DNA from 3 places in the Streptomyces sp. NPDC019890 genome. Region 1 is predicted to be linked to each of the others. Evidence: riboswitches for the same ligand, from Rfam matches in the RefSeq annotation. Region 1 holds a riboswitch; each other region holds the start of a gene.
The links. Region 1 has a riboswitch for thiamine pyrophosphate ahead of thiC (phosphomethylpyrimidine synthase ThiC). Riboswitches for the same ligand answer to the same signal wherever they lie in the genome.
Positions count from the first base shown of each region.

Region 1 (3,321 bases):
TACCGGCAACCACCCTCCCGACTCGGCTCTCCCTGGCCGTCACCGTCGTCTCGGACAGTGGTCGAACTCAATGTCCGAACGGTGCCCCTGTTCCGTTCCGGTCCACCGCGCGGGTTGGGCCAGACGGACAGGGGCACGGCCGACGTCCTCAGTCGGCGAGCGGCAGGTACACGCGGTTCCCCGCCTCGGCGAACTCCTTCGACTTCCGGAGCATCCCCTCAGCGACCTCCTCAGCCGTCGCCCCCGCGGCCGCAGTACCGCCAAACTGCTCTGTGATGCTTTGACTAATCTTCATGCTGCAGAACTTCGGGCCGCACATCGAGCAGAAGTGCGCGGTCTTCGCCGGCTCGGCCGGCAGCGTCTCGTCGTGGAACTCCCGTGCCGTGTCCGGGTCGAGAGCCAGATTGAACTGGTCCTCCCACCGGAACTCGAAGCGCGCGTCGGACAGCGCGTCGTCCCACTCCTGCGCGCCCGGGTGGCCCTTGGCGAGGTCGGCAGCATGTGCCGCGATCTTGTAGGTGATGACGCCGGTCTTCACGTCGTCGCGGTTGGGCAGGCCCAAGTGCTCCTTGGGCGTCACGTAGCAGAGCATTGCCGTGCCCCACCAGGCGATCATGGCCGCCCCGATGCCGGAGGTGATGTGGTCATACGCCGGGGCCACGTCCGTGGTGAGCGGGCCGAGCGTATAGAAGGGGGCCTCCTCGCAGATCTCCTGCTGGAGGTCGATGTTCTCCTTGATCTTGTGCATCGGGACGTGACCGGGGCCTTCGATCATCGTCTGCACATGGAAACGCTTGGCGATCGTGTTGAGTTCCCCGAGCGTGCGCAACTCCGCGAACTGCGCCTCGTCGTTGGCGTCCGCGATCGAGCCGGGCCGCAGTCCGTCACCGAGGGAGTACGTCACGTCGTACGCGGCGAGAATCTCGCAGAGCTCCTCGAAGTTCTCGTACAGGAACGACTCCTTGTGGTGCGCCAGGCACCAGGCCGCCATGATCGAGCCACCGCGCGAGACGATGCCGGTCTTGCGGTTGGCAGTCAGCGGGACGTAGGGCAGCCGCACGCCCGCGTGGACCGTCATGTAGTCCACGCCCTGCTCGGCCTGCTCGATGACCGTGTCCTTGTAGATCTCCCAGGTCAGCTCCTCGGCCTTGCCGTCGACCTTCTCCAGCGCCTGATAGAGCGGCACGGTACCGATCGGCACGGGGGAGTTGCGCAGCACCCACTCGCGCGTGGTGTGGATGTTGCGGCCGGTGGAGAGGTCCATGACGGTGTCCGCACCCCAGCGGGTCGCCCAGGTCATCTTCTCCACCTCCTCCTCGATGGAGGAAGTGACCGCGGAGTTGCCGATGTTGGCGTTGACCTTCACCAGGAACCTCTTGCCGATGATCATCGGCTCGATCTCCGGGTGGTTGACGTTGGCGGGCAGGACCGCACGGCCTGCGGCGATCTCCTCACGTACGACCTCGGGGGAGACGTTCTCGCGGATCGCGACGTACTCCATCTCCGGCGTGATCTCGCCACGTCGGGCGTACGCGAGCTGCGTCACCGCCACTCCGGCACGGCCCCGGCGGGGCTGCCGCGGGCGGCCGGGGAAGACGGCGTCGAGGTTGCGCAGACCGCCCCGCGGCGAGGTGTGCTTGATCCCGTCGTCCTCGGGGCGGACCGGGCGGCCCGCGTACTCCTCGGTGTCGCCGCGGCCGATGATCCAGTTCTCCCGCAGCGGCGCCAGACCGCGGCGGACGTCGGTCTCGACACTCGGGTCGGTGTACGGACCGGACGTGTCGTACAGCGTCACGTCCTTGCCGTTGGTGAGGTGCACCTGGCGGACCGGCACCCGGAGGTCGGGGCGCGAGCCCTCGACGTACCCCTTGTGCCAGCCCGGCTTGCGCTCGTCCTGGCTGGTGGCAGGCGTGCGTGCATCCTGAACGGTCATGAGACCTACTCCCTACGCCGGCATTACCCGGTAACAGGTTCGGCGGTCGACGCAGCGGCTTCCGTACGTCTCGTACGGAGGTCAGCGCCCTCTCAGCCCGGTGCTCCGAGCTCCCGCGTGTGCAAAGGTGCCACCACGCTAGCGTCATTTCTGGCGTGCTGAACAGAGGGGCCCTGTCGTTCTTGCGATGATCGGTCGGTGACAGCATCGCCGACCTCATCGCCGCAGCCGCCCGAGTCCCATGGCCATTCCCACAGCCATGGGCCCGCCGCGCCCGTCTCGCTGCATCTCCGCAAGGTCATTGCCGCGGTGCTGATTCCTTTCGCCGCCGCGGTCGTCGTGGGCCTGGTCGTGCTCTGGCCGGGCGGCGCCCCCGGCCATGAGCGCACGGGCGTCGGCTTCGACCGGCAGACCCAGCAGGGCAAGGTCACGCAGGTCGAGAAGGTCAACTGCAAGGACGTGAACGTCGCGGTCCCGCCGACCGGTGACACATCCACGCCGGAGGGACGTGAGGCGGTCAATTCCCGGAAGGGCAGCTGCAAGAAGGCGACGATCGAGGTCACCACGGGCAAGGACAAGGGCCGCACCTTCACCGAGATCATCCAGCCCGACGCGTCACGGCAGTTGAGCGAGGGCCAGGGCGTAGTGGTGGCGTACGCCCCCGACGCGCCCCGCGATCTGCAGTACTCCGTGACCGATGTGAACCGGAAGTTCCCGATTGCGGTGCTGGCCGGGATCTTCGCACTCGCGGTGGTGGTGGTGGGACGGATGCGCGGCGTGATGGCTCTGATCGCGCTCGCGGCCTCCTTCGCCGTCCTGACGCTGTTCATCCTGCCCGCTATCCTGCAGGGCTCCAATCCACTGATCGTCGCGGTGGTCGGAGGCGGCGCGATCATGCTGATCGCGCTCTATTTGTGCCACGGTCTCAGCGCGCGCACCTCGGTCGCGGTCCTCGGCACACTGGTCTCGCTGCTGCTGACCGGACTGCTCGGCTCGCTCTTCATCGGCTGGGCGAGCCTGACCGGCAACACCGACGACAACACCGGCCTGATCCACGGCCTGTATCCGAACATCGACATGAGCGGTCTGCTGCTCGCCGGAGTCATCATCGGCTCGCTCGGCGTGCTCGACGACGTGACGGTGACCCAGACCTCCGCGGTGTGGGAACTGCACCAGGCGGACCCGGACATGGGCCCGCGAAGGCTCTACCGGGCAGGTATGCGGATCGGCCAGGACCACATCGCCTCCGTCGTCAACACGCTCGTACTGGCTTACGCGGGCGCGGCGTTGCCGCTGCTGCTGCTCTTCTCGATCGCGCAGAGCAGCGTGGGGACGGTGGCCAACAGTGAGCTGGTGGCGGAGGAGATCGTACGGATGCTGGTGGGGTC
Region 1 is NZ_JBJDQK010000005.1:165,660-168,980, forward strand. Features, by position in the region: gene thiC (phosphomethylpyrimidine synthase ThiC) at 149-1,933, opposite strand; TPP riboswitch at 1,926-2,060, opposite strand; gene ACI2LP_RS15770 (YibE/F family protein) at 2,132-3,321, shown strand, end outside.

Region 2 (3,321 bases), on a different contig from region 1:
ATAGGGGTCGGCGTCGGACTCGGCGTGGTGATCGTGGCGTCCCTCTTCGTCGTCAAGGCCGTGTTCATCGGCGTGATAGCGGTCGCCGTCGTGGTCGGCCTGTGGGAACTCACCTCGCGGCTCGAGGAGCGCAAGCAGATCAAGGCCCCGCTGGTGCCGCTCGCGGTGGGCGGCGCGGCGATGGTGGTGGCCGGGTATGTGCGCGGTGCGGAGGGCGCCTGGGTCGCGATGGCGCTCACGGCGCTCGCGGTGCTGGTCTGGCGGATGACGGAACCCCCTGAGGGCTATCTCAAGGACGTCACGGCGGGCGTCTTCGCCGCGTTCTACGTTCCCTTCCTGGCGACGTTCGTCGCGATGATGCTCACTGCGGACGACGGGCCGCAGCGGGTGCTCACCTTCCTGGTGCTGACGGTGGTCAGCGACACGGGCGCGTACGCCGTCGGCTGGCGCTTCGGGAAGCACAAGCTCGCTCCGCGCATCAGTCCGGGGAAGACCAGGGAGGGTCTGCTCGGCGCCGTGGCGTTCGCGATGGTGGCGGGCGCGCTGTGCATGCAGTTCGTCATCGACGACGGCACCTGGTGGCAGGGCCTGCTGCTCGGCCTCGCGGTCGCGGTCAGCGCCACGCTGGGCGACCTGGGCGAGTCGATGATCAAGCGGGACCTGGGCATCAAGGACATGGGCACGCTGCTGCCGGGGCATGGCGGCATCATGGACCGGCTGGACTCGCTGCTGCCCACGGCTCCGGTCGTATGGCTGCTGATGGTGATCTTCGTAGGCAGTGGCTGACCTGTGCGTTTATGCGTCAGGGGCTGGTTGTCCACAGGGCGGCCGGCCCCTCTTCGTATCTCTGCGACACTGGTAGGACCATGCCCAAGCCCGGAGAACTCACTTTCGTCGCGCCCCGCGGAGCCAAGAAGCCGCCGCGGCACCTCGCCGACCTCACGCCCGCCGAGCGCAAGGACGCCGTCGCCGCGATCGGCGAGAAGCCGTTCCGCGCCAAGCAGCTCTCGCAGCACTACTTCGCGCGGTACGCCCACGACCCGGCCCAGTGGACCGACATCCCCGCGACCGCGCGCGAGAAGCTCGCCACTGAGCTGCTGCCCGATCTGATGTCCGTCGTACGGCACATCTCGTGCGACGACGACACCACCCGCAAGACCCTGTGGCGCCTGCACGACGGCACCCTCGTCGAGTCGGTGCTGATGCGCTACCCGGACCGGGTGACCATGTGCATCTCGTCGCAGGCCGGCTGCGGGATGAACTGTCCCTTCTGTGCCACCGGGCAGGCCGGGCTCGACCGCAATCTGTCGACCGCCGAGATCGTGCACCAGATCGTCGACGGCATGCGCGCCCTGCGCGACGGCGAGGTGCCGGGAGGCCCCGCGCGGCTGTCCAACATCGTCTTCATGGGCATGGGCGAGCCGCTCGCCAACTACAAGCGGGTCGTCGGCTCCATCCGCCGGCTCACCGACCCCGAGCCTGACGGCCTCGGGCTCTCGCAGCGCGGGATCACCGTCTCCACCGTCGGCCTGGTGCCCGCGATGCTGCGCTTCGCCGACGAAGGCTTCAAGTGCCGTCTCGCCGTCTCGCTGCACGCGCCGGACGACGAGCTGCGCGACACCCTGGTCCCGGTCAACACGCGCTGGAAGGTGCGGGAGGTGCTGGACGCCGCCTGGGAGTACGCGGAGAAGTCGGGCCGCCGTATCTCCATCGAGTACGCGCTGATCAGGGACATCAACGATCAGGCATGGCGGGGCGATCTGCTGGGTCGCCTGCTCAAGGGCAAGCGGGTCCATGTGAACCTGATCCCGCTCAACCCGACGCCCGGGTCGAAGTGGACGGCATCCCGTCCCGAGGACGAGAAGGCGTTCGTGGAGGCCATCGCGGCCCACGGTGTGCCCGTGACCGTGCGGGACACCCGTGGCCAGGAGATCGACGGAGCGTGCGGACAGCTGGCCGCCTCCGAGCGCTGACCTTGTAACCTGGCCTCGAAACATCTGCATATTCCGACAGGGGAGCGCCACAGCGCTGAGAGTGCGGTACCAGTCAGACCGCAGACCCTCTGAACCTTGCCCAGGTCATTCTGGGTAGGAAGTTCGGTCGCTACTCAAGCTGTTGCGCCCTGCCCGGATCCTGCCTCAGGACCGGGCAGGGCCGCGTCTCTTCCTGGTCATCTCCAGGAGGAATCTCAGTGAGCACCACCAAGAAGATCACGGTCACGGCGCTTGCCGCGGCCCTGGGCGTCAGTACGCTCGCGGCCTGCGGCGGCGAGCAGGCCAAGGGCTCCGCGTCCGACCGCCCGAAGCAGAAGACCGTGACGCTGGTCAGTCATGACTCGTTCGTCGCCTCCGCGTCCGTGCTGAAGCAGTTCACCAAGGAGACCGGCTACACGGTCAAGGTCCTCAAGAGCGGTGACGCGGGCGCCGCCCTCAACAAGGAGATCCTCACCAAGGGCTCTCCGCAGGGCGATGTCTTCTTCGGCGTCGACAACACCCTGCTCTCGCGCGCCCTCGACAACGGCCTGTTCACGCCGTACGAGGCCAAGGGCCTGGCCCAGGTGCCCGACGAGGTGCAGCTCGACAAGGGCAAGCACCGTGTCACGCCCGTCGACACCGGCGACATCTGCGTCAACTACGACAAGAAGTACTTCGCGGACAAGAAGCTGGCCCCGCCGCAGTCCTTCGACGACCTGATCAAGCCCGAGTACAAGAACCTGCTGGTCACGGAGAATGTCGCGACCTCCTCGCCCGGTCTGGGCTTCCTGCTCGGCTCGGTCGGCAAGTACGGCGAGGACGGCTGGCAGGACTACTGGAAGAAGCTGAAGGCCAACGGCGTCAAGGTCGTCGACGGCTGGGAGCAGGCGTACAACGAGGAGTTCTCCGGCTCGGCGGGCGGCAAGAAGGCCAAGGCGGACCGGCCGCTGGTCGTCTCGTACGCATCCAGCCCGCCCGCCGAGGTGCTCTTCGCCAAGCCGCAGCCGGCCCAGGCGCCCACCGGTGTCTCGACGGGAACCTGCTTCCGCCAGACCGAGTTCGCCGGTCTCCTCAAGGGTGCCAAGAACGAGGAGGGCGGCAAGGCACTGCTGGACTTCCTCATCTCCAAGCAGTTCCAGGAGGACATGCCGCTCAACATGTTCGTCAACCCGGTGGTGAAGGGGGCGAAGGTGCCCGAGCTGTTCACCAAGTTCGGCGCGGTCGTCGACAAGCCGGAGACCGTCGCTCCCGACCAGATCGCCAAGAACCGTGAGCAGTGGGTCCAGTCATGGTCCTCGCTCGTAGTGAAGTAACGAAGTCCGTCCGCGGGAGCGCGCCGGGCGCGCTC
Region 2 is NZ_JBJDQK010000003.1:42,560-45,880, reverse strand. Features, by position in the region: gene ACI2LP_RS08585 (phosphatidate cytidylyltransferase) at 1-786, shown strand, start outside; gene rlmN (23S rRNA (adenine(2503)-C(2))-methyltransferase RlmN) at 867-1,973, shown strand; TPP riboswitch at 2,002-2,112, shown strand; gene ACI2LP_RS08575 (thiamine ABC transporter substrate binding subunit) at 2,192-3,286, shown strand.
Region 2: linked by a shared signal. The riboswitch ahead of ACI2LP_RS08575 (thiamine ABC transporter substrate binding subunit) and the one ahead of thiC (phosphomethylpyrimidine synthase ThiC) in region 1 are both predicted to bind thiamine pyrophosphate.

Region 3 (3,321 bases), on a different contig from region 1:
GCAGCTGCACGATGTCGACCCCGGAGGCGAGCACGACATCGAGGAACTCCGCGAGGTCGCCCTGCTTCTTCCGGGCGTCCGTGCAGAGATAGAGCCGGGCGTCGGACAGCAGCTCACGAGCCGTGGGCATGGGTGTTTCCCCCCGTTGGGTGGGCGGTGTGCGGGCAGGAACGCTCGGCCCCCGTCCCGCACACCGCGTGGTGTTGTCTTCAGGACCCCGTGACGCCAGGACGTGGCATCACGAAGTCCGGATGTCAGACGGCGAGCGCCTGGGCACGGCGCTTCACCTCCGTGCCGCGATTCTCGCTGAGCGCCTGCGCGGGCGTGCCCGGCAGGGTCGGGTCGGGAGTGAAGAGCCACTCCAGCATCTCGTCGTCGGTGAAGCCGTCGTCCTTCAGGAGCGTCAGGGTCCCGGCGAGACCCTTGACCACCTTGTTGCCGTCGATGAAGGCGGCAGGCACCTGAAGCGCCCGGTTCTCACCGCGGCGCACGGCGATCAGCTGGCCCTCCTTGACCAGCTGCCGTACGCGTGTCACCTCGACATCGAGCATTTCCGCGATGTCGGGAAGGTGGAGCCAGGCGGGGACGAGAGCATCGATTTTTGCGTCAATCTCGGTCACAGGACAAGCGTGCCATCCCGGACTGACAGTCGGTAGCCGGACCCCTCGCGCGGCACCTCGCTGCCCCCTAGACAGCCGCCGCCTTCAGAGGGACGGACGGGTCCGCCGCGCGGTCCGGATCCAGCCGCGCGCCGGACAGGATGAGTTTGCGCCCCTGCGCCAGGTCACGGGCCCTGCCCACGGCGAGCAGCGCTACCAGCGCACCCTCGCGCAGCCAGAGCACCGACCAGGAGGCGGCCGCCGGATCGCCCCGCCACACCATCGTGTCGGCGGCAGCGTGATGGCCCGCGTACTGCACGAAGCGGCCGAATTGCTCGGACCAGAAATACGGCACCGGGTCATAGACCTGCGGGGCCTCGCCCACGACATTGGCGGCCACCGTGCGCGGCCCCTGCAGGGCGTTGTCCCAGTGGTGCACGAGCAGCCGCTCGCCGTAGCGCGCGGACGGGAAGGAGGCGCAGTCCCCCACCGCGTACACATCGGGCAGCGAGGTGCGCAGATACTCGTCCGCGGTGATTGCTCCGTCCGGGCCGAGTTCGATGCCGGAGCCCGCGAGCCAGCCGGTGGCGGGGCGCGCGCCGATGCCCACGACCACGGCCCCGGCCGGGAGCAGGCGGCCGTCCGCCAGGATCACCGTGCCCGGCTCGATGTCGGCCACGCGCGCGTGGGTGATCAGTTCGGCGCCGTACTCCGCGTACCAGTGGGCCATCGGGGCGGCGACCTCGGCGGGCAGGGCACCCGCGAGGGGGCGGTCGGCGGCCTCGACGACGATCACGGCGCAGCCCGCCTCCCGGGCTGCCGTCGCGAACTCCGCGCCGATCCAGCCCGCGCCGACGACCACGACGTCGTGCTGCTGCGCGAGTACCGGGCGCAGCCGCTCGGCGTCGTCGAGGGTGCGCAGGAGATGGACGCCGGGGACGCCTTCGGTGCCGGGCAGGGTGATCGGCTCGGCACCGCCGGCGATGACCAGGACGTCGTACGGGACGGGCCCCGCCTCGGTGTCCAGCTCATGCACGGCCGGGCGCACGCCGGTCACCTCGCAGCCCAGCCGCAGTTCGATGTCGAGCGCCTCGAAGTCGACCTCGAAGGCCGACCCCTCCGCCTTGCCGAGCAGGATCGCCTTGGAGAGCGGGGGTCTGTCGTACGGCTGGTGGGGCTCGGCGCCGATCAGGGTGACCGGGCCGGTGAAGCCCTGCTCGCGCAGCGCCACCGCGGTCTGCACGCCGGCCATTCCCGCGCCGACGACGACCACGCGGCGCCCGCCCTGTGCTGTCTGCTGCTGCTCGCTCACCCTGCAACCCTAACGATCTGACGACCTGTCAGGAAGCCGGGATCCGCGACGCCGCTCACCCCGCACTCCCTTACTGCGAGTTGATGGCTGGGGTTAGGGTGGCCACCGTAAGGCACTCGCGGGAGCCCGGACGCACCGGGCTGAGAGGGAGGCTGGCGGCCTCCGACCGTACGAACCTGATCCGGGTCATGCCGGCGAAGGGAGGGGCTGGACGCCCATGTCGCGTATTTCCGAAACGCGCACTTCAGACGTCCTCGTCATCGGGGGCGGAATCATCGGCCTGGTCACGGCCTGGCGCACGGCACAGCGCGGACTGCGGGTCGCCGTCGCCGATCCGGAGCCGGGCGGCGGGGCCGCGCAGGTCGCCGCGGGCATGCTCGCCGCCGTCACCGAGCTGCACTACGGCGAGCAGATGCTGCTCGGTCTCAATCTGGAGTCCGCCGGACGCTATCCCGCATTCGTCGCCGAACTCGAGGAGGCGAGCGGGCAGCGCCTCGGGTACCGCGCCTGCGGGACACTCGCCGTCGCGCTGGATGCCGACGACCGCGCGCATCTGCGTGAACTGCACACCCTGCAACGCCGGTCCGGTCTTCAGTCGGAGTGGCTGACGGGCCGCGAATGCAGACGTCTCGAGCCGATGCTCGCACCCGGCGTGCGCGGGGGCCTGCGGGTGGACGGCGATCACCAGATCGATCCGCGCCGGCTGGCGGCCGCGCTGCTGACCGCCTGCGAGCGGGCCGGGGTGGTCTTCCACCGCGGCTGGGCGGACCGGCTTTCCGTGGTGCGGGACCGGGCGGCCGGGGCCGTACTGACCGACGGCGACGAGCTCAGCGCGGATCAGGTCGTCCTGGCGGGCGGCAGCCTGAGCGGCAGGCTCGGCGGTGTGCCGGCGGACGTACTGCCTCCCGTACGGCCGGTGAAGGGCCAGGTCCTGCGGCTGACCGTGCCGCCCGCGTACGCGCCCTTCCTCTCCCGGACGGTGCGGGCCGTGGTGCGCGGCAGCAATGTCTATCTGGTGCCGCGCGAGAACGGCGAGCTGGTCGTCGGCGCGACCAGCGAGGAGCTCGGCTGGGACACCACGGTCACCGCGGGTGGTGTGTACGAGCTGCTGCGCGACGCGCACGAGCTGGTGCCCGGCATCACCGAGCTGCCGCTCACCGAGACCCGCGCGGGGCTGCGCCCCGCCTCCCCCGACAACGCCCCGCTGCTGGGCCCGACCGCGCTGCCCGGTCTGCATCTGGCCACCGGGCACTACCGCAACGGGGTACTGCTGACTCCCGTCACCGGCGATGTGCTGGCCGAGCTGCTGGTCACCGGCGCGCTGCCGGACGAGGCCCGCGCCTTCACGCCGCGCCGTTTCTCTCCCGTACCTCTGGAGCAGCCCGCATGAACGTCTCCGTCAACGGCGAG
Region 3 is NZ_JBJDQK010000007.1:114,149-117,469, reverse strand. Features, by position in the region: gene thiE (thiamine phosphate synthase) at 1-130, opposite strand, end outside; gene ACI2LP_RS20505 (Rv2175c family DNA-binding protein) at 255-620, opposite strand; gene ACI2LP_RS20500 (NAD(P)/FAD-dependent oxidoreductase) at 688-1,911, opposite strand; TPP riboswitch at 2,020-2,131, shown strand; gene thiO (glycine oxidase ThiO) at 2,129-3,301, shown strand; gene thiS (sulfur carrier protein ThiS) at 3,298-3,321, shown strand, end outside.
Region 3: linked by a shared signal. The riboswitch ahead of thiO (glycine oxidase ThiO) and the one ahead of thiC (phosphomethylpyrimidine synthase ThiC) in region 1 are both predicted to bind thiamine pyrophosphate.